Regions from separate parts of the Modicisalibacter sp. 'Wilcox' genome, predicted to be linked through region 4. Evidence: predicted binding sites of a transcription regulator. Region 4 holds the regulator's gene; each other region holds the start of a gene.
What was found. The regulator FNR, encoded in region 4, switches genes on or off when oxygen is low (the NO sensors DNR and NnrR bind a similar motif). The targets are predictions, from matches to a motif close to TTGATNTANATCAA.
Positions count from the first base shown of each region.

Region 1 (4,356 bases), on a different contig from region 4:
GCTGAGCGTGACCCGCGCCGCCGCGCGGCTCGGGCGTGCGCCTTCCAACGTCACGACGCGCATCCAGCAGCTGGAGGCGGAGCTGGACGCGGAACTGTTCATTCGCCTCGGCAAGCGCATCACGCTTTCGACGGCGGGGCAGCGCTTCTTGGCCTACGCGCAGCGCCTGCTGGCGCTGGAGGACGAGGCCCGGCAGGCCGTGGGCGGCGGCGATGGCGGCAGCCTGCGCATCGGCAGTATGGAGAGCACGGCGGCCAGCCGGCTGCCGGCGCCGCTGGCGGCCTTCAACCGCGCCCATCCGGCGACCCGGCTCGAGGTCAGCACCGGCCCCACGGGGCCGCTGGTGGAACAGGTGCGCGACGGGCGGCTGGACTGCGCCTTCGTGGCCCTGCCCGCCGAGCTCGAGAACGAGCCAGCCCTGGCCGAGATGGGGCTGCAGAGCGCGCCGGTCTGGGAGGAATCGCTGTTGCTGCTGCTGCCGCCCGTCGACGCCAAGGCCACCGCGCCGGCGGAGCTTGGCACCCGCACCCTGGCGGCCTTCAAGCCGGGCTGCACCTACCGCGCCATGGCGGAGCAGCGGCTCGGCATCGTCGCCGGAAGCGAATGGCACATCCAGGAGCTCGGCTCCTACCATGCCATGGTGGCGGCCGTTGCTGCGGGTTCCTGCGTCACCCTGCTGCCGCGCAGCGTGCTGGAACTGTGCCGCGTGCCGGACGATCTGGCCACGCTGGAGATGGGCACCGTCAGCACGCGCCTGCTGTGGCGCTCTGGCTACGAGACGCCCACGTTCCAGACGTTCGCGGGTCAGTTCCTGGAGGACGCATGACGCGCGCCGGAGGCTTCAGCGCGGCAACAAGCCCTTGCCGATCGCCTCACCCAGCCGATCCACGGCGGCGGCCAACTTCTCGTCGATGATGTGCAGATAGGCCGTCCAGTCGTCGACGTGATTGAGCTCCGCCTTGCCGTCGGAGATGCCGCGCAGCACCGCCAGCGGCACCCCGAAGCGGGTGCAGGCGCGCAGGCAGGCGTAGCTCTCCATGTCCACCATGTCGGCGGTGATGGCGCCATAGGCCGCGCCCGAGACGATATCGGCGCCGGTCGAGAGCGTGGCCTCGCGAATCCCGGGAATGCGCAGCGGCAGGGGCAGGGTGGCCGGCAGGTCGAGGAAGGGTGTGATGCCTTTCTCGAAGCCCAGCGGCGAGGCGTCCATGTCGCGGTAGGCCACCGAGGTCGCCTGATAGACCTCGGTCTGCTCGAGATCCCGGCTGCCCGCCGAGCCCAGCGATACCACCAGGTCCGGCCGTTGCCCGCGCGCTGAAAGCTCCGTCAGCGCGGCAGTGAGTTCCACCGCCGCCTCGACCGGCCCCACGCCGATCATCAAGGGCGTGAAACGCTCCCGCAGATGCGGGCCGTATTCGGCGTCCGCCGCCATTACGAACAGCACGGAGCGGCCGCCGAGTTCCGTCAGTGGTGCCAGTACGCGTGGTGTCTGGTTCATCCCGAGAGTCTCCCGCAGCTTATGAGCGCCACCATCATGGCGGGCCGGGGCGTTGGCGCCAAGCGTGGGATGGCTTGGCTGATGCCGAGCGGATCATTCTTGAAAGATCGACCTAGATCAAAAGCCGAAGTGAAATTGTCTCCAGGCGGTGACATTATGTATCCCTAATTCTAGGCTGAGGAACCAGCCGACCAGCAAGGGACTGACGATGGCCGATCACACCGCCGAAACGCGCATTACCCTGCATCCGCATACCCGCCGGGTTCGCATTTTCGACGGCGACATTCTGATTGCCGATACCTGCAAGGCCATCGAACTGCGCGAGCGTGGTTATCCACCGAGACACTATCTGCCGCGTGCGGATGTGAATATATCGAAATTCTCGATTTCCTCTACCGTTACCCACTGTCCGTTCAAGGGTGATACCACCTATTACTCGCTGCCTGATATCGCCGATGTAGCCTGGAGCTATGAACGGCCGGTCGATGAGATGCAGGCGATTGCTGGGCGGCTGGCATTTGATGCCCGCAAGGTGACGGAGCTTGTGGAGTGACGTTCGCTATCGACCCAAAGCGGATAGCGGAAAAGGCAGAAGGTGCGCTCGCCTAATATTTATTCGGAACAAGTAATATGCTTGATGCCTAGAATTCAGGGTTTTCAATAAGTTTGGAAATGAGCGATGTGAGGAAATTAATGTGGAGAGACGAGGTGACACGTCCATCCAGTCAAAAGTCGGGTGTTCCAATAACTCATAGGTATGTATATGCAGCTAGAGCTTATCTCTCCCCGAAGCCTTGATTCAAAAGCAGTGAAGAGTATTTCAAAAGGAATGATTTATTATGTGTGCACAGGAAGGAATGCTTGGCACAGTACATGGGTGTCTCATTATTATCCTGGTTGCATGCATACCACTTTGGCGTCAGCGAAGGAACATGCAGAGAAGCTCAGGACAAGAGGAACTGTGTTCTATATAAAGCAACTTCCATGCCTTGTTTTCCGAAGTAGTGGAGTTGCTGTGATTGTTACTGAAATAAACAGCAGGAATCCTCTATCTGAGTACTCCGCTGATGCAGTTACAGATGAGGTAACTCCTAGTTCAAAAAAAATTGAGGGGGTTTTAGATAATTATATAAGAATTGGCGCTCCATTACAGGGGGTGGCAATGTCATTCCTCCCAAATAGTCGTTTCTGGAGGCAAAGGCCTTCACCTAAAAATTCGGTCATTATTCTGTCCGCAAATTATGAGTCAGTGCCAATTGAAAATATTAAATCTAGCGGCCTTTTGTCTATTAAGTCGTTTTCTAATGGGGGAAACTATTACCTAGGGTGGAGCTCAATTGAGTCCCGCGTAAAAAGTACGGCCGTGCTCGGTTTGTCCCGGAAGGAAAAGACAAAAAATCAAGGCCCTCGGATGGTGTAAATGCTGCTGGCGCATGAAGTGGAAAGCCTAAATTGTCGGGTCCCAGATGATCAAATGAACTATAGGAGTTATCCTCTTCTAGCAGCCAAGGAGAAGAGTAGGCGGGGCCGGTGCTGCCATCGTTTTATCAAGGTCATCTTAGAGTCCGCTTCTGTTCGCCCGAGTATTATTAGTATATAATGATAAGTTGCTTTCGGCCGCTGGCGACCTAAAGCCGACATGCCAGAAAAAGGGCGAAAGCGTTTGTTGGGGATATGCAGCATGCACAATGATTGGCGTTATACTAGGCGATCTATACTTGATTTATTGGGTTTTCAATGAAATAAAGTGTGGTCGGTCGCGGAGCATAACATTGTTGAACGTGCGTGCACGTTCAAGTGAAATATCGAGCATGCTAAATAATACAGCTGTTGGGCAGCAAGTGATGAGCAGTGTTTTTGCGCTTTTGTTAACTGATAAAAAGATGATATTTCGAGGAAAACATGATGCGGCGTAGTTGTAGTGACTTTGAGAGTGCTAATGCCATGCGAAATCCCGCTGGATACATGTACTACGCACGCATGAAAACAAAGTGGGGGAAATTCTATAAACTTGGTTACACCAGCCAAGATTCACTCGAAGAACGCCTGAACTACGGCGAGAAGAATGATGGCGGACTCGTAGATCGCGTTCTTCTTTGGGCTTGGTCAGACAGCGCACTACACGATGAGCAGAGGCTGCATGGCCTATTCCACAATAAGAGGGTCTTCGGAAAGTACGGGAAATTTCACAATGGCCCCCTGTACAAGAACGGACAATCAGAGTTGTATGCAGAAGACATCTTTGATTTGGACCCAGAGTGTACAAAGGAGCAGGTGAAAAATTCGATCAAGGCTGCCGAAAGAATTGGCATCGAATATCGCAACGATCCGATTGGCGATCATCCCATCTGGCGCGTTGTGGGATACGTGCTCATGGTGGCTTTGTCGCCACTGATACTACTTCGAAAAATTCTCGAAGAAACCGTTCCAGCGATGAAGAGAGAAAAGGAACGAATTCTCGAACTGGAGCGTAAACGCGAAACAGATATTGCGGCCGCCGTTCTAGAGATCAAAAGAAAATCGACGACCTATAGAGATGGTGCCGGCTCAAACGGTTCCTGTAGAATTTTTGATCGAGCGAAATCAGAAAATGCATGGAAAAAAAGCCTATGTGATTGGCTCAACCGCGCTTTGACGGTTGAGCCAGAAGATATGACGGCAGAGGATATGTTCAGGGTTGTTAAAGGCAACTTTAGTCCAGCAACTATCGATTCCGTCGAGTGCCTGGTTTTAGGTGATGCTCAAGGCGGCAGGCATATTTCTGCGCTTCCGGAATGCCTGTACGAACTGCGCGGCCTCAGATCGCTTCATCTGCAGCGTAACGAAATCGAACACCTCGGCGATAAGCTCGGTCAGTT
Region 1 covers NZ_WNXF01000001.1:330,966-335,321, reverse strand. Annotated here, with positions in the region: gene G7A98_RS01440 (LysR substrate-binding domain-containing protein) at 1-826, shown strand, start outside; gene G7A98_RS01435 (5'-methylthioadenosine/S-adenosylhomocysteine nucleosidase) at 842-1,498, opposite strand; gene G7A98_RS01430 (DUF427 domain-containing protein) at 1,707-2,051, shown strand; gene G7A98_RS01425 (leucine-rich repeat domain-containing protein) at 3,464-4,356, shown strand, end outside.
Region 1: G7A98_RS01430 (DUF427 domain-containing protein) is a predicted target of FNR. The motif match lies at 1,606-1,619, and genes of this name have one in related genera.

Region 2 (4,356 bases), on a different contig from region 4:
TATCCTTCCTTCTTCCCCGGCGGCTGAAAGGCCCGCTTGTCGTCGGGCAGGCGCACCATGTCGCCAAGCTCCAGATCGCCGAAGGACTTCATGCGTTCGCCGCTGTCGGGGTCGATCAGCGCGACCACCTCGCCGATGCTGGTGGCGTCGCGGTAGGCCTCGACGCGCACGCGCACGCTGACACCGCGATAGCGGCCGGTGAGGATGCTGCCGGGGTGGGGTTCACCGTAGTCGTTGGGGTCCTTGGCGTAATGCGCGCTGACGCTCTCGGCGCCGGGGGAATCCCATTCGATGTGCTTGTGCATGAAAATCTCCTGTTGCGGGGTGGAGTTACCGTCAGGGTAGCGCGCCAGGCGCGGCTCGCCCATGGGGGTGGCGGACATTCGGTCGTTAAGCCAGTGTTAAGACGAATGCGCTGTGCTGGGGTGGCGAATTGACGCTAACGCGTGGCCGTCCGGCGGCCATGCCTCGGTAACGGGAGGTACCCGATGTCGCTGGCCCATATTCATCCCATGCTGGTCCATTTTCCCATCGTGCTCTGGATGCTGGCCGTGGCCTGTCAGGGGCTGGTGGTGTTGCGCGGCGAGACGTTCGAGCGGCGACGCAGCTGGCAGAAGGCGTCGCTGTGGCTGCTGGTGCTGGGCACGCTCGGCGGGCTTGTCGCGGCCGGTTTCGGCGATGCGGCCTTCGATATCGCCCGGGAGAAGGGCTTCCCCACGGCGCCCATCGAGGCCCACGAGGAACTGGCGATGACCACGCTGACCGTGTTCGGGCTGCTCACCCTGGTCCAGGCGGTGATCTACTGGCGGCGGATCGCCCTCAACCGGGCGCTGTCCTGGGTCATGCCGCTGGCGGGCCTGGCAGGGGTCGTGCTGATGCTGATGACCGCGGATCGCGGCGGCGATCTGGTCTACGAGATCGGCGTCAACGTCGCGGCGGCACATCCCTGACGGCGTCTGCGCGCAGCCCCGGCCGACATGCCGGGGCTGGCTGACACGGACTCAGAAGCGGAAGCTGAGTCCGCCCATCACCACCACCGGATCGATCTCGACGTTGGCGTCGTAGTTCACGCCGCCGACGGTGGCGGTGGCGTCGCTGTTGATGTCGAGATACCAGGCGGCGGCGTTGAGCGCCCAGTGCTCGTCGATCAGCAGGTCGACGCCGACCTGGGCGGCGGCGCCCCAGGAATCGTCGAGGTTGAGCTTGCCGACATCGAGTGTCTCGTCGGAGAAGTGGGTGTAGTTGATGCCGGCGCCGAGATAGGGCTGCACGCGCGAGGTGGTGCCGCCCAGCGGGTAGTACTGCAGGGTCAGGGTCGGCGGCAGGTGCTTGGTGGAGGCGAGGTTGTCGCCGTTGAGCGCGATGTCGTGCTCGAAGGGCTGGGCGGCGAGCAGCTCGATACCCAGCTTGTCGGTGAAGCGGTAGCCGAGGGTGAAGGCGAAGGCGCTGTCGTCACCGACATCGACGTCGAGCCCCAGGTCGCTGAAGCGGCCGTTGTCGCCGGTGGGGTCGACCTTGGCGATGCCGAAGCGGGTGAACAGGTCGCCCTGGCCATAGGCGAGGGCGGAGGCGCTGGTCATCAGGCCGGCGGCGAGCAGGGCGGCGGAAAGCAGGGCGGGGGTGCGCATCTCGAAGTCTCCTGAGCAGAGGTGGATCATGGCCGCGCGAGGGGACGCGCCGCCGGGACAAGCTCCGCAACAATAGCCCTTCAATTTGTGTGGGTATTTGCGCTGGGACAAGTTCCGGGTCGGGTCGTGCGCCCGGCACTTGCGAAATTTGTTTCAGGTCAAGAAACGACGACCCCGCCGGGGCGAGGCACCGGCGGGGTCGTCGTGAGGCGGGTGGCGCTTACTTCTTGCGGGCGCGCTTGCGCTCGTTCTCGGTCAGCAGCTTCTTGCGCAGACGGATGTGGTTGGGCGTGATCTCGACGAGCTCGTCGTCGTCGATGAACTCGATCGCCTGCTCGAGGGTGAAGCGCACCGGCGGGGTCAGGACGATGTTCTCGTCGTTGCCGGAGGCGCGCATGTTGTCGAGCTTCTTGGCCTTGGTGGGGTTGACCACCATGTCGTCGGCGCGGTTGTTGATGCCCACCAGCATGCCTTCGTAGACCTCGGTGCCGTGCTCGATGATCAGCTTGCCGCGATCCTGCAGGGCGTAGAGGGCGTAGGCCAGCGCCTTGCCGGGCACCATCGAGACCAGCACGCCGTTGCGCCGTTCGATGGCGGCGTCGGGCTTGAGCGGGCCGTAGTGGTCGAAGCGGCTGGTGAGGATGCCGGTGCCCGAGGTCAGCGTCAGGAACTGGCCGCGGAAGCCGATCAGCCCGCGCGCGGGGATGATGAAGTCCAGCCGCACACGCCCCTTGCCGTCGGGGTTCATGTTGGTCATCTCGCCCTTGCGGTAGCCGAGCTCTTCCATCACCGCGCCCTGGTGCTGCTCCTCGCAGTCGATGATGACCTCTTCGTACGGCTCCTGCCGGACGCCGTCGATCTCCTTGATGATGACTTCCGGGCGGCCCACGGCCAGCTCGTAGCCTTCGCGACGCATGGTCTCGATCAGCACCGACAGGTGCAGCTCACCGCGCCCGGAGACGGTGAACTTCTCGGGCGACTCGCCCTGCTCGACGCGCAGCGCGACGTTGTGGATCAGCTCCTGCTCGAGGCGGTCGCGGATGTTGCGGCTGGTGACGAACTTGCCGTCCTTGCCGGCGAACGGCGAGTCGTTGACCTGGAAGGTCATCGACACGGTGGGTTCGTCGACGGTCAGCGGCGGCAGTGCCTCGACGGCGTTCGGGTCGCACAGCGTGTCGGAGATCGCCAGATCCTCGATGCCGGTGATGCAGATGATGTCGCCGGCTTCCGCCTGCTCGGTCTGCACCCGCTCGAGGCCCATGTGGGTCATCACCTGGCCGATCTTGCCACGGCGGCTCTTGCCCTCCTTGGTGAGCACCGTGACCTGCTGGTTGGGGCTGACGCTGCCGCGCTTGATGCGACCCAGGCCGATGACGCCGACGTAGCTCGAGTAGTCGAGCGCCGAGATCTGCATCTGGAAGGGGCCGTCGAGCTCGACCTTGGGCGGCTCGACGATGTCGATGATCGACTGGAACATCGGCGTCATGTCGTCGGCGAGGGCGTCCGGCTCGGGGCCAGCGATGCCGTTGAGCGCCGAGCAGTAGATGATCGGGAAGTCGAGCTGCTCGTCGGAGGCGCCGAGGTTGTCGAACAGGTCGAAGATCTGGTCGATCACCCAGTCGGGGCGAGCGCCGGGGCGGTCGATCTTGTTGACCACCACGATCGGCTTCAAGCCCTGGTCGAAGGCCTTCTGGGTGACGAAGCGGGTCTGCGGCATCGGGCCATCGACGGCGTCGACCAGCAGCAGCACCGAGTCGACCATCGACATCACGCGCTCCACCTCGCCGCCGAAGTCGGCGTGTCCCGGGGTGTCGACGATGTTGATGTGATAGACCTGGTCGTCGGGTGCCTGCCAGCGGATCGCCGTGTTCTTGGCCAGGATGGTGATGCCGCGTTCCTTTTCCTGGTCGTTGGAGTCCATGATGCGCTCCTGCCCCTCGGCCTTGCGGTCCAGGGTGCCGGACTGCTGGAGGAGCTTGTCGACCAGGGTGGTCTTGCCGTGGTCGACGTGAGCGATGATGGCTATGTTGCGAAGTTTCTCGATCACGACGGGATCCTGCAGGGAAAATAGGGGGCGCATTATAGTGGCTAGCCCCCGGCTACTGCCACCATTCGCCACGGCTTTCGACCACTTTGTCGCTGTCTTGACCCTCGTCAAGCCGTCGGGGCGGCCTTGTTTCTAGTCTGGAGAGGCACGGTTTCGAGACGACTCGCGAGGAGGTAGACGATGAAGGCATGGCTCTTGGGTGGCTTGCTGGCCGCATCGCTGGGCCTGGGTTCCGGCCTGGCGCTGGCTCACGGCAACGAGGACGGCCGGTTCGGTCATGGCGGCTATGGACCGGGCATGATGGGCGGCTACGGTGCCGGCATGGGCCCCGGGATGATGGGTGGCTACGGTGCCGGCATGGGGCCCGGCATGATGGGCGGCTACGGCGCCGGCATGGGCCCCGGCATGATGGGCGGCTATGGTCCCGGGATGATGGGCGGCTACGGCCCGGGCATGGGCCCCGGCATGATGGACGACGATGGCGATGACGCCGGCGGCTGGTATGGCCGCGGCATGGCGGGCGACCCGGCATGGCTGCAGGGGCCGCAGCGCGAGAAGCTGCGCCAGCTCCAGCGCGACTTCTACAAGGAACAGCAGCCGTTGATGGAACAGATGATGCAGCAGCGGCTGCGACTGCGTGAGCTGTCTCTGGACGACAAGGCGGACCCGGAACAGGCCGGC
Region 2 covers NZ_WNXF01000002.1:52,753-57,108, reverse strand. Annotated here, with positions in the region: gene G7A98_RS02205 (hypothetical protein) at 1-305, opposite strand, end outside; gene G7A98_RS02200 (DUF2231 domain-containing protein) at 489-950, shown strand; gene G7A98_RS02195 (OmpW family outer membrane protein) at 1,002-1,628, opposite strand; gene typA (translational GTPase TypA) at 1,849-3,675, opposite strand; gene G7A98_RS16575 (periplasmic heavy metal sensor) at 3,856-4,356, shown strand, end outside.
Region 2: G7A98_RS02195 (OmpW family outer membrane protein) is a predicted target of FNR. The motif match lies at 1,777-1,790, and genes of this name have one in related genera.

Region 3 (4,356 bases), on a different contig from region 4:
CGAGAGTGAAACCCATGCTGTCGTAGATCACCAGCGGCCGCCGGGGGTTGAACATCACGCCGTTTTCCTCCAGCAGGGGCTTGAGGAAATGCGGGAAATTGCGCCCGGAAAAGGCGATGTAGCGGCGGGTGAAGGCCTCGATGGCGACGTCATCGTGGCTGATGGCACCGCCACGCTCGACCACCAGGAACGCCTTGCCGGCGGCATCGACCACCTGCAGCGTGCCATCGTCGTGTTCCTCGACCGCCAGCGGAACGTCGTCGCCGACCATGCCGCGGAAGTGGAAGGTCATGCGTTGAGAGAGCCCGTGACGCGCCAGCACCAGCGCGAAGAGCAGGTCACCGGGAACGCAGAAGCGTCGCGCTTTTGCATCATGGAGGGGGTTGTAGTCACCGGCCATCTGCTTGGCGAAGCGGCTCGCCTGCGCGGCGGTGATACGGATCCAGCCTTCCGCCACCGTATGGAAATCGTCGAGAAACATGCCAGTCCTGATACCTTGAAAGCCCGGAGCCCGAGGGGATGCTCGGCGAGTCATGGATTGGCGTTGTTGTGCGCGACCCGGCCGACCTACGCTGGCGTTCTACCATCGTTGGGCGGTCCGTGGCCAGTCGGGGCGCGAAAAAACCGCAGGGGTACTTCCGCACCGCCGGGTTGCTCCGGCTAGGTCGGCGGTGGCGAGTCCAGCTCGGGGTAGTGGCGAAAGATGCCCTGCTCGCTGAACGGCAGCCGGCGCTCGGAACTCAGGTAGGCGGCGATGCGCTCGCGGCGGGCGACCCGGCTGACCAGCGCGGCGATGCCCGGGTGATTGGGCATCGCGCCCTCCATGGCCCGCGGAAAGGCATAACGCAGGCCACTGACGACCTGGAACAGCGACAGGTCGACATAGCTGTGCCCGCCCTCCACCAGGCAGTCGTCGCTGCCGGGATTCTGCGCGATCACCTGCTCGAAATAGCCGAGGAAGCGGGGAAGGCGTGATTCGAGGAACGCCTCGGCGCGCGCCTGGGCGGTATCGCGCTGCGCCTCGTAGTAGTCGTCGGAACTGATCGGGTGGTGGACATCGTGGATCTCGGCGACGAAGTCGGTCACGGTGAGCTGAAGCCCGTGGGCCCAGAGCCGGATCGCGTCACCCTCGGGCACCAGCCCCAACCGCGGCCCCAGGAACTGCAGGATGTTGGCCACGTGGGAGACGAGGATCTCGCCGGCCCTGAGAAACGGCGGCGCGAACGGCGGGTAGAGCGTGCTCTCGCCGTCCAGGAACTCGCTGATCTCGGTGATACCGGCATCCGAGGCGTTGCCCACGTCGATATAGTCGGCACCGGCATCCTCGAGCGCCAGACGCACGAACTCGCCGCGCCCCTGAATGGTCGGCCAGTAGTAGAGCTCGTAGCGCATGTCACCTCCTGCAGCCTGCTGCTCCCGGATCGCCTCCTCAAGGTAGCAGAGCCTTGCGCCCTGTCATCTTCCGCCGCGATTCACCGGCCGCCACGACCGAGTCTTGACGCCCATCAAGCCACCTCCCTGCGTCCCGTGACTATCTTTTATCCGCAAGCCGGCAAGGGCTTGTTCACACCGTTCACCTTTTCCGGATCGCCACCATGGCGGGAGGGTCATCATGGCCAAGCCAAGCAGTGACACGAGCAACGTCAGCGAGATGAAGGAAGCCACGCCCGCACGCGAGTCATCGCCCACGCCGCGCTCGAGTGGCCAGGCACTCACCCCCTTCGAGGAGTTCGACCACATGCTGGAGCGCTTCTTCGATCGTGGCTGGATGCGTCCGCTGTTCCGGGAACGCCAGGCCTGGGACCGCTTCGACCTTGCCGCCCCGCGGGCACCGCGGGTCGACCTCATCGAACGCGACAACGAATTCGTGCTGCGTGCCGAGATCCCCGGCATCTCGCGCGACGAGCTGGACGTGTCGATCAGTGACAATCGAGTCACCATCAAGGGCGAGCACAAGAGCACCGAGGAGGAGGAAAACGGCGAGTTCTATCGCAGCGAGATCGCCCAGTCGTCCTTCGCTCGCACGCTGACCCTGCCCGGTGACATCGATGCCGACAACGCCAGCGCCTCCTTCAAGGACGGCATGCTGGAACTGGTCCTTCCCAAGCTGCGGGAAGCCCGTCGCCGGCGCCTCGACATCCAGTGATTCACGCCGCGCCGGGCCTGACGGTCCGGCGCGGCAGTGGCGCAATCAGGAACCGATTCGCAGTACCTTGGCCCCGCGCACCGCGCGGGTCTTGAGTTCGAGAAGCGCCTGGTTGGCGTCCTCCAGGTCGAAGCAGCGCACCGTGGGCCGCAGGCCGATCTCCGCGGCCAGCGCCAGGCACTCGACGATATCCCGCCGCGTGACGTTGGCCACCGACTGCAGGGACTTTTCCCGCCAGAGATGCGTCGGGTAATCCAGCCCCAGCAGGGCCTCGAGATCGCGGCGTTCCTTGCGAATCGCATTGACCACCAGCCGCCCGCCCGGCGCCAGATACTCGAGCGCGGCGACGATCGGTTCCCAGGCCGGGGTCGTGTCGATGATGGCCGCCGGCGGGCGCGGCGGCCGCTCATGGGTATGTCCGGTCCAGTGTGCCCCCAGCTGTCGGGCGAACTCCCGCTCCGCGGCGTTGCGCGCGAAGACGTACAGCGGCGAATCCGGATAGCGATGCCGGGCCATCTGCAGCACCAGATGGGCACTGCCGCCGAAGCCGGTCAGGCCCAGCGGTTCGCCGTTGTCGAGCGCCGCCAGACGCAGGGCACGGTAGCCGATGGCCCCCGCGCACAGCAGCGGCGCCGCTTCGGCGGCATCCAGCGTCTCCGGCATCGGGCAGGCGAAGCGCGCATCCACCACCATCCGCTGGGCATAGCCGCCGTCGACATCGCACCCGGTGGCCGTGTACTCGGGGCACAGGTTCTCGCGCCCTTCCCGACACGCCGGACAGTCGCCGCAGGCCGAGGCGATCCAGCCGACGCCGACGCGCTCATTGAGCCGCCGACGATCCACGCCCTCGCCGACGCCGATGATGCGCCCCACGACCTGATGTCCCGGAATGACGGGCAGATGCGGCGGCGGCAACCGCCCCTCGATCTCGTCGAGCTCGGTGTGACAGACACCGCAGACCGCCACCTCGATGAGCACCTGACCCGGGCCGGGGCTCGGCTCCGGCACCTCGCGACACACGAGGAGCGCCCCCCGGCGGGACACACTACCGAGCTGTTGCAGTTGCATCGCGCGCATGGCGGCCTCCCGAAGGTTCGCTCCCGACTCGCCGAGTCTAGTCAGGCCCGCCGTGACGCGCGTTGACCCGCGTCATGCTCTGGCGACGCCGACCCTCGTTGCCGCTCCCGTCAGCCGGGGCGGCCGCGCCTGTTAACCCATGTGATTTTTTTTATCCACAGCACTTCATAATATTGCCGACACCCCCTTATCTTGTCATCCTCTAGCCTCCCGACTGAGAAAAGCCGTTACCCGGCGAAGGGGAAACTCAATACAAAAACCCTGAAGTTTACTTAACCATTTTCATAAAAAATGTCGGGGCATTCAGCAGGCCTTTTCTTCAGCAATCCGGATAAAAAACCTGTGCTGATGACGAATTCCCGGGACACGCTAGTATGAAAAAAGTACCTGGGCGGGAGCAGCACGTGACGACGACACGACGATGGGGCGACGGAATCGCGGCATGACCTCGAGACGGGCAGGGAGCACACGACACGCCATTTCCGCCGCGCGGCAAGCGGCCGGATATCGCGCCGACCGCGTTCTCCCCGATTCTCGCCACCTGCCGGTCGGCCGAGGGCGCGCCTGGTGGTGGCTGTGGCTGTGGCTGTTCTGGCTGCCCGGGGGCGTGGCCGGCGCGGACGAGGTGGTGGTGATCGCCAATCCGGATGTCGAGATAGACACCCTCTCCCACGACATGGCCCGCGCCATCTTCGCCATGCGCCAGCGCACCTGGCCGGACGGCCGCAGCGTCGACGTCTACGTGCTGCCGGGCGATCACCCCGTGCACAAGCGTTTCGTCAAGTCACGGCTCAACGTCTACCCCCATCAGCTGCAACTGGCCTGGGACCGCGCCGTCTTCTCGGGCACCGGGCAGGCACCGCATCAGGCCGACGATCAGCAGACCATGCTGCACCAGGTGGCCACGACCCCCGGCGCCATCGGCTATCTCGAACGCGACCACCTGGAGGACAGCGTGCATGTCATATCGCTGGCGAACTGAACGCCGCATCGCGGGACTGCTGCTGGCCCTGGCCGGCGCCCTGCCCTCCGCGTCCCGCGCCGGTGACGTCATGGACACCTTTCAGGTGCACGGCTTTCTCAGCCAGGCCTGGCTGATCAGCGACGACAACGACCTCTTCGGCCCCAGCAGC
Region 3 covers NZ_WNXF01000001.1:365,086-369,441, forward strand. Annotated here, with positions in the region: gene G7A98_RS01590 (DUF3581 family protein) at 1-481, opposite strand, end outside; gene G7A98_RS01595 (glutathione S-transferase) at 661-1,392, opposite strand; gene G7A98_RS01600 (Hsp20/alpha crystallin family protein) at 1,613-2,146, shown strand; gene G7A98_RS01605 (zinc-dependent alcohol dehydrogenase family protein) at 2,192-3,223, opposite strand; gene G7A98_RS01610 (substrate-binding domain-containing protein) at 3,666-4,205, shown strand; gene G7A98_RS01615 (hypothetical protein) at 4,183-4,356, shown strand, end outside.
Region 3: G7A98_RS01600 (Hsp20/alpha crystallin family protein) is a predicted target of FNR. The motif match lies at 1,496-1,509, and genes of this name have one in related genera.

Region 4 (4,356 bases):
CACGCGGGGCCGCGCTATACCTCCTACCCGACCGCGCTGGACTTCTCGCCGGCGTTCGGCGCCGAGGATTACATCGAGGCGCTGACCCGCAGCAATGCCTCGGGGCGGCCGCTGTCGCTCTACGTGCATATCCCGTTCTGCCGCCGGATCTGCTTCTACTGCGCCTGCAACAAGATCGCCACCAAGGACACCTCGCTGAGCGAAGGCTACCTGAGCCGCCTGGATCGCGAGATGGTGCTGACCTCGCGCCACCTCGACACCGGCCGCGAGGTGCGCCAGCTGCACTGGGGCGGCGGCACGCCGACCTTCCTGACCCTGGGCCAGATGAGCGACCTGATCGACCGCCTGCACGCCCGCTTCGGGCTGTCCAGCGCGGCCGATCGCGACTATGCCATCGAGATCGATCCGCGCGAGGCCGATGTGCTCACCCTGCGCCACCTGCAGGCGCTGGGCTTCAACCGCATCAGCCTCGGCGTGCAGGACCTGGATCCCGAGGTGCAGCGTGCCATCAACCGCGTGCAGCCGCGCCAGCTGACCGAGAACCTGGTCGAGGAGGCGCACCGGCTGGGGTTCCACTCGCTCAATCTCGACCTGATCCTCGGCCTGCCGCACCAGACCCGCACCACCTTCGCCGACACCCTGGAGCAGGTCATCGCCATGGCCCCGGCGCGGCTGTCGATCTTCAACTACGCCCACCTGCCGGAGCGCTTCAAGCCCCAGCGGCGCATCGACGCCGGTGCCCTGCCGGCTCCCGAGGAGAAGCTGGCCATGCTCATGGACACCCGGGAGCGGCTGGATGCGGCCGGCTACGTGCACATCGGCCTGGACCATTTCGCCCGCCCCGACGACAGCCTGGCCGTCGCCCAGCGCGAGGGGCGGCTGCATCGCAACTTCCAGGGCTACACCACCCACGGCGAATGCGACCTGGTGGGGCTGGGCGTCTCGGCGATCAGCCACCTCGACGACTGCTACGCCCAGAACCCGGTGCGCCTGGACGACTACGAGGCCGCCCTGGACGCCGGCCGCCTGCCCACCGCCCGGGGTCTGCGCCGTACCGCCGACGACCGCCTGCGCGCCTTCGTGATTCAGCGCCTGATGTGCGACCTGGCACTGGATCTGGACGCCGTCGGCGAGCGTTTCGGCCTCGACGCCGCGGCCTGTCTGGCCGACTCGCTGCGCGCCCTGGCGCCGGCCGAGCGCGACGGCCTGATCACGCGCCACGGCAACCGGCTCGCGGTCACGCCGCTGGGCCGGCTGCTGGTGCGCCACCTGGCGATGGCCTTCGATACTCGCACCAGCGGTCACCAGGGTCGCCACTCCCGGATTCTCTAACAGCAAACTTTAATGAATCCCTCATCGATTATTGCCCCGCATAGGGACTACCATAGGGAAAGAGTCTTGATCGTTCGGGAGACCCACATGGCGAGTCACGCCCTTCACGCCCGCCGCCCCCGGCTGCAGGAAGCCCGCTGCCAGACCTGCAGCCTGAGTTCCCTGTGCCTGCCGCTGGCGCTGGAATTCAACCAGATGGACCGCTTCGAGGCGATCATCCAGCGCCGTGCGCCGCTCAAGAAAGGCGAGGCGCTGCTGCGCCAGGGGGATGCCTTCACCAGCGTCTTCGCGGTGCGCTCGGGGAGTCTCAAGCAGATTACCAGCGAGGGCGACGGCGAGGACCAGCTGACCAACTTCTACCTGCCCAGCGAGCTCGTGGGGCTCGACGGCATCGACGAGAAGCACTATCCCGGCAGTATCATCGCCCTGGAGACCACCACGGTCTGCGAGATCCCCTTCGATCGCCTCGACCAGCTCTCCGAGACACTGCCGGAGCTGCGCAACCAGCTCTACCGCAGCATGAGCAAGGAGCTGCGCGACGACCGCCGCATGCTGCGCCTGCTGTCGCGCAAGACCGCCGACGAGCGCCTGGCGAGCTTCATCGTCAACCTGTCGTCGCGCTTCCGCCGCCGTGGCTACTCGCCCTACAGCTTCCGCCTGTCGATGGCCCGCGCCGATATCGGCAACTACCTGGGCCTGGCGGTGGAGACCGTCAGCCGCATCATCGGCCGTTTCCAGCAGCACAAGCTGGTGGACGTGCAGGGCCGCGAGGTGCACATCCTCGACCTCGACGCCCTGGAGGCCCTGGCGGCCGGCGATCACGAGCACTGAGCCGGCGCGCATTGCGCGCCGCGGTTCAGGCCTCCCGGGCCAGCAGGTCGAACGCCTCGATGCGCGAGGCGTTCAACCGCTGCTGCTTCGCCTCGAGCCCCGCGAAGTCGAACAGCTCACGATCGGCGAGCTGCGACGGCGCGACGTTGGTCACCGCCTTGAACATCGTCTCCAGTCGCCCGGGGTGCGTCTTCTCCCACTCGGCGAGCATCTCCTTGACCACCTGACGCTGCAGGTTGGGCTGCGAGCCGCACAGGTTGCAGGGAATGATCGGGAATTCCATCAGCCGTGCGAACTCGGCGATGTCGGCCTCGCGGCAGTAGGCGAGCGGGCGGATGACGATGTTCTTGCCGTCGTCGGATAGCAGCTTGGGCGGCATCGCCTTGAGGCTGCCGCCGTAGAACATGTTGAGGAACAGCGTCTCGAGGATGTCCTCGCGATGGTGGCCCAGCGCCACCTTGGTCGCGCCGATCTCCTCGGCGAAGCCGTACAGCGAGCCGCGCCGCAGTCGCGAGCACAACGCACAGGTGGTCTTGCCCTCCGGCGTCTTCTCCTTGACCACCGAATAGGTATCACGCTCGAGGATGTGATAGTCGACCCCGATGCCGTCGAGGTAGTTCGGCAGGACGTGCTCGGGGAAGCCGGGCTGCTTCTGGTCCAGGTTGACCGCCACCAGCGAGAAGTTCACCGGCGCATTGCGCTGCAGGTTGCGCAGGATTTCCAGCATGGTGTAGGAATCCTTGCCGCCCGACAGGCAGACCATCACCTTGTCGCCCTCGCCGATCATGCCGTAGTCGATGATGGCGTTGCCGACCTGGCGACGCAGGCGTTTCTGCAGCTTGTTGAACTCGCGTTTCTGGGTACCGGTAAGTGCTTGCATGGGAAAGGCGACACGCGGGGAAATGGAAGGCGCGCCTATGCTACCACCCCCTCCGGTCAGTTGCGACGCCCGTGGCGCGGCGTCACGCGCCCTGCAGCACCAGCAGATAGCGCAGCGCCACACCCAGCGACAGCAGCACCACCCCGGCCCGCTGCAGGTGCGTTTCCTGGCGGGTCAGCACCAGCCGGCGCTCCCAGAACAGCACCACGCTGCGCAGCTCGTGGGTGCGACGGGCGTACCTCGCGCACACGAACAGCACCAGGCCCAGCCCCGCGAACAGACACAGATTCTGCAACTCCAGCACCCGAATTCTCCTTCCTTTTTATTGGTTGATTGTCGGCCCCCCACGCCCGTCCCTAGACGGCCTCGCAGGCCCCCTGCTTCAGGCGGACATACATCAGCGCGGTGGTCACCGCATCCCCGAGCGCGGTATGGCGCTGCATCAGCGGTACCTTCAGCGACCGGGCGACACTCTCGAACGCCATGTGCGGCTCGACCTGCGGCTGGGTGCGCCGCATCCGGCGACGATACGCCTGGGCCAGGTCGACGGTGGCGTTGGGCAGGTCGAAGCCGAAGCGCGGCCGCAGGTGGCGGTTGATCACCGCGATGTCGAAGTCCACGCACCAGCCCAGCAGCGGCCGATTGCCGATGAAGTCGAGCAGCGCCTCCAGCGCCTCGTCCACCGGCAGGCCGTCGTTGAGATCCACGCCGCGCAGCCCGTGGATCTTGATCGAGTCGGCACCGAGGCTCGCCGGGCGCTGCAGGCGCAGGTCCAGCGCCCCGCTGGTCAGCACCCGATCGCCCTTGATGCAGACGGCCGCCAGCGACACCAGCTCGGCGGTGCGCGGGTCGAGTCCGGTGGTCTCGCAGTCGATGGCCACCAGCTCGTCGCCGGTGTACGGGTTGAACAGCCAGCCGTAACGCCCGTTGATCTGACGACGGCGGTCGGCCGCCCGGCGCAGGGATCGCAGCATCACGAATACTCCAGATGAAAGCGGTACGACAGGCGCTGCTTGAACTCCTTGACCAGGTGCAGCGCCTCGCGCAGCAGGTCACGCTCCAGCGTCGACAGCCGCTGGACCACCACCAGGTTGGCGTCGTCCTCGGGCCTTGCATGGCCCTCGAGCCGGGCCAGCTGCTGGTTGAGACGCAGCTCGGCGAACAGCGACAGCGCCTCGCCGAGATCCGCGGCGAACTCGGCCTCCAGGCGGCCGTCGGCCACCAGGGCATCGAGCCGGGCCAGGGTCGAGGTGGCCCGGATGCGCCGCTCGAGCGCCAGGGTTCGTACTCCGTGGACGATCGGGAAGATCCCG
Region 4 covers NZ_WNXF01000003.1:189,540-193,895, reverse strand. Annotated here, with positions in the region: gene hemN (oxygen-independent coproporphyrinogen III oxidase) at 1-1,332, shown strand, start outside; gene fnr (fumarate/nitrate reduction transcriptional regulator Fnr) at 1,420-2,163, shown strand; gene ttcA (tRNA 2-thiocytidine(32) synthetase TtcA) at 2,189-3,043, opposite strand; gene G7A98_RS04265 (hypothetical protein) at 3,126-3,347, opposite strand; gene G7A98_RS04260 (3'-5' exonuclease) at 3,400-4,017, opposite strand; gene G7A98_RS04255 (DUF294 nucleotidyltransferase-like domain-containing protein) at 4,017-4,356, opposite strand, start outside.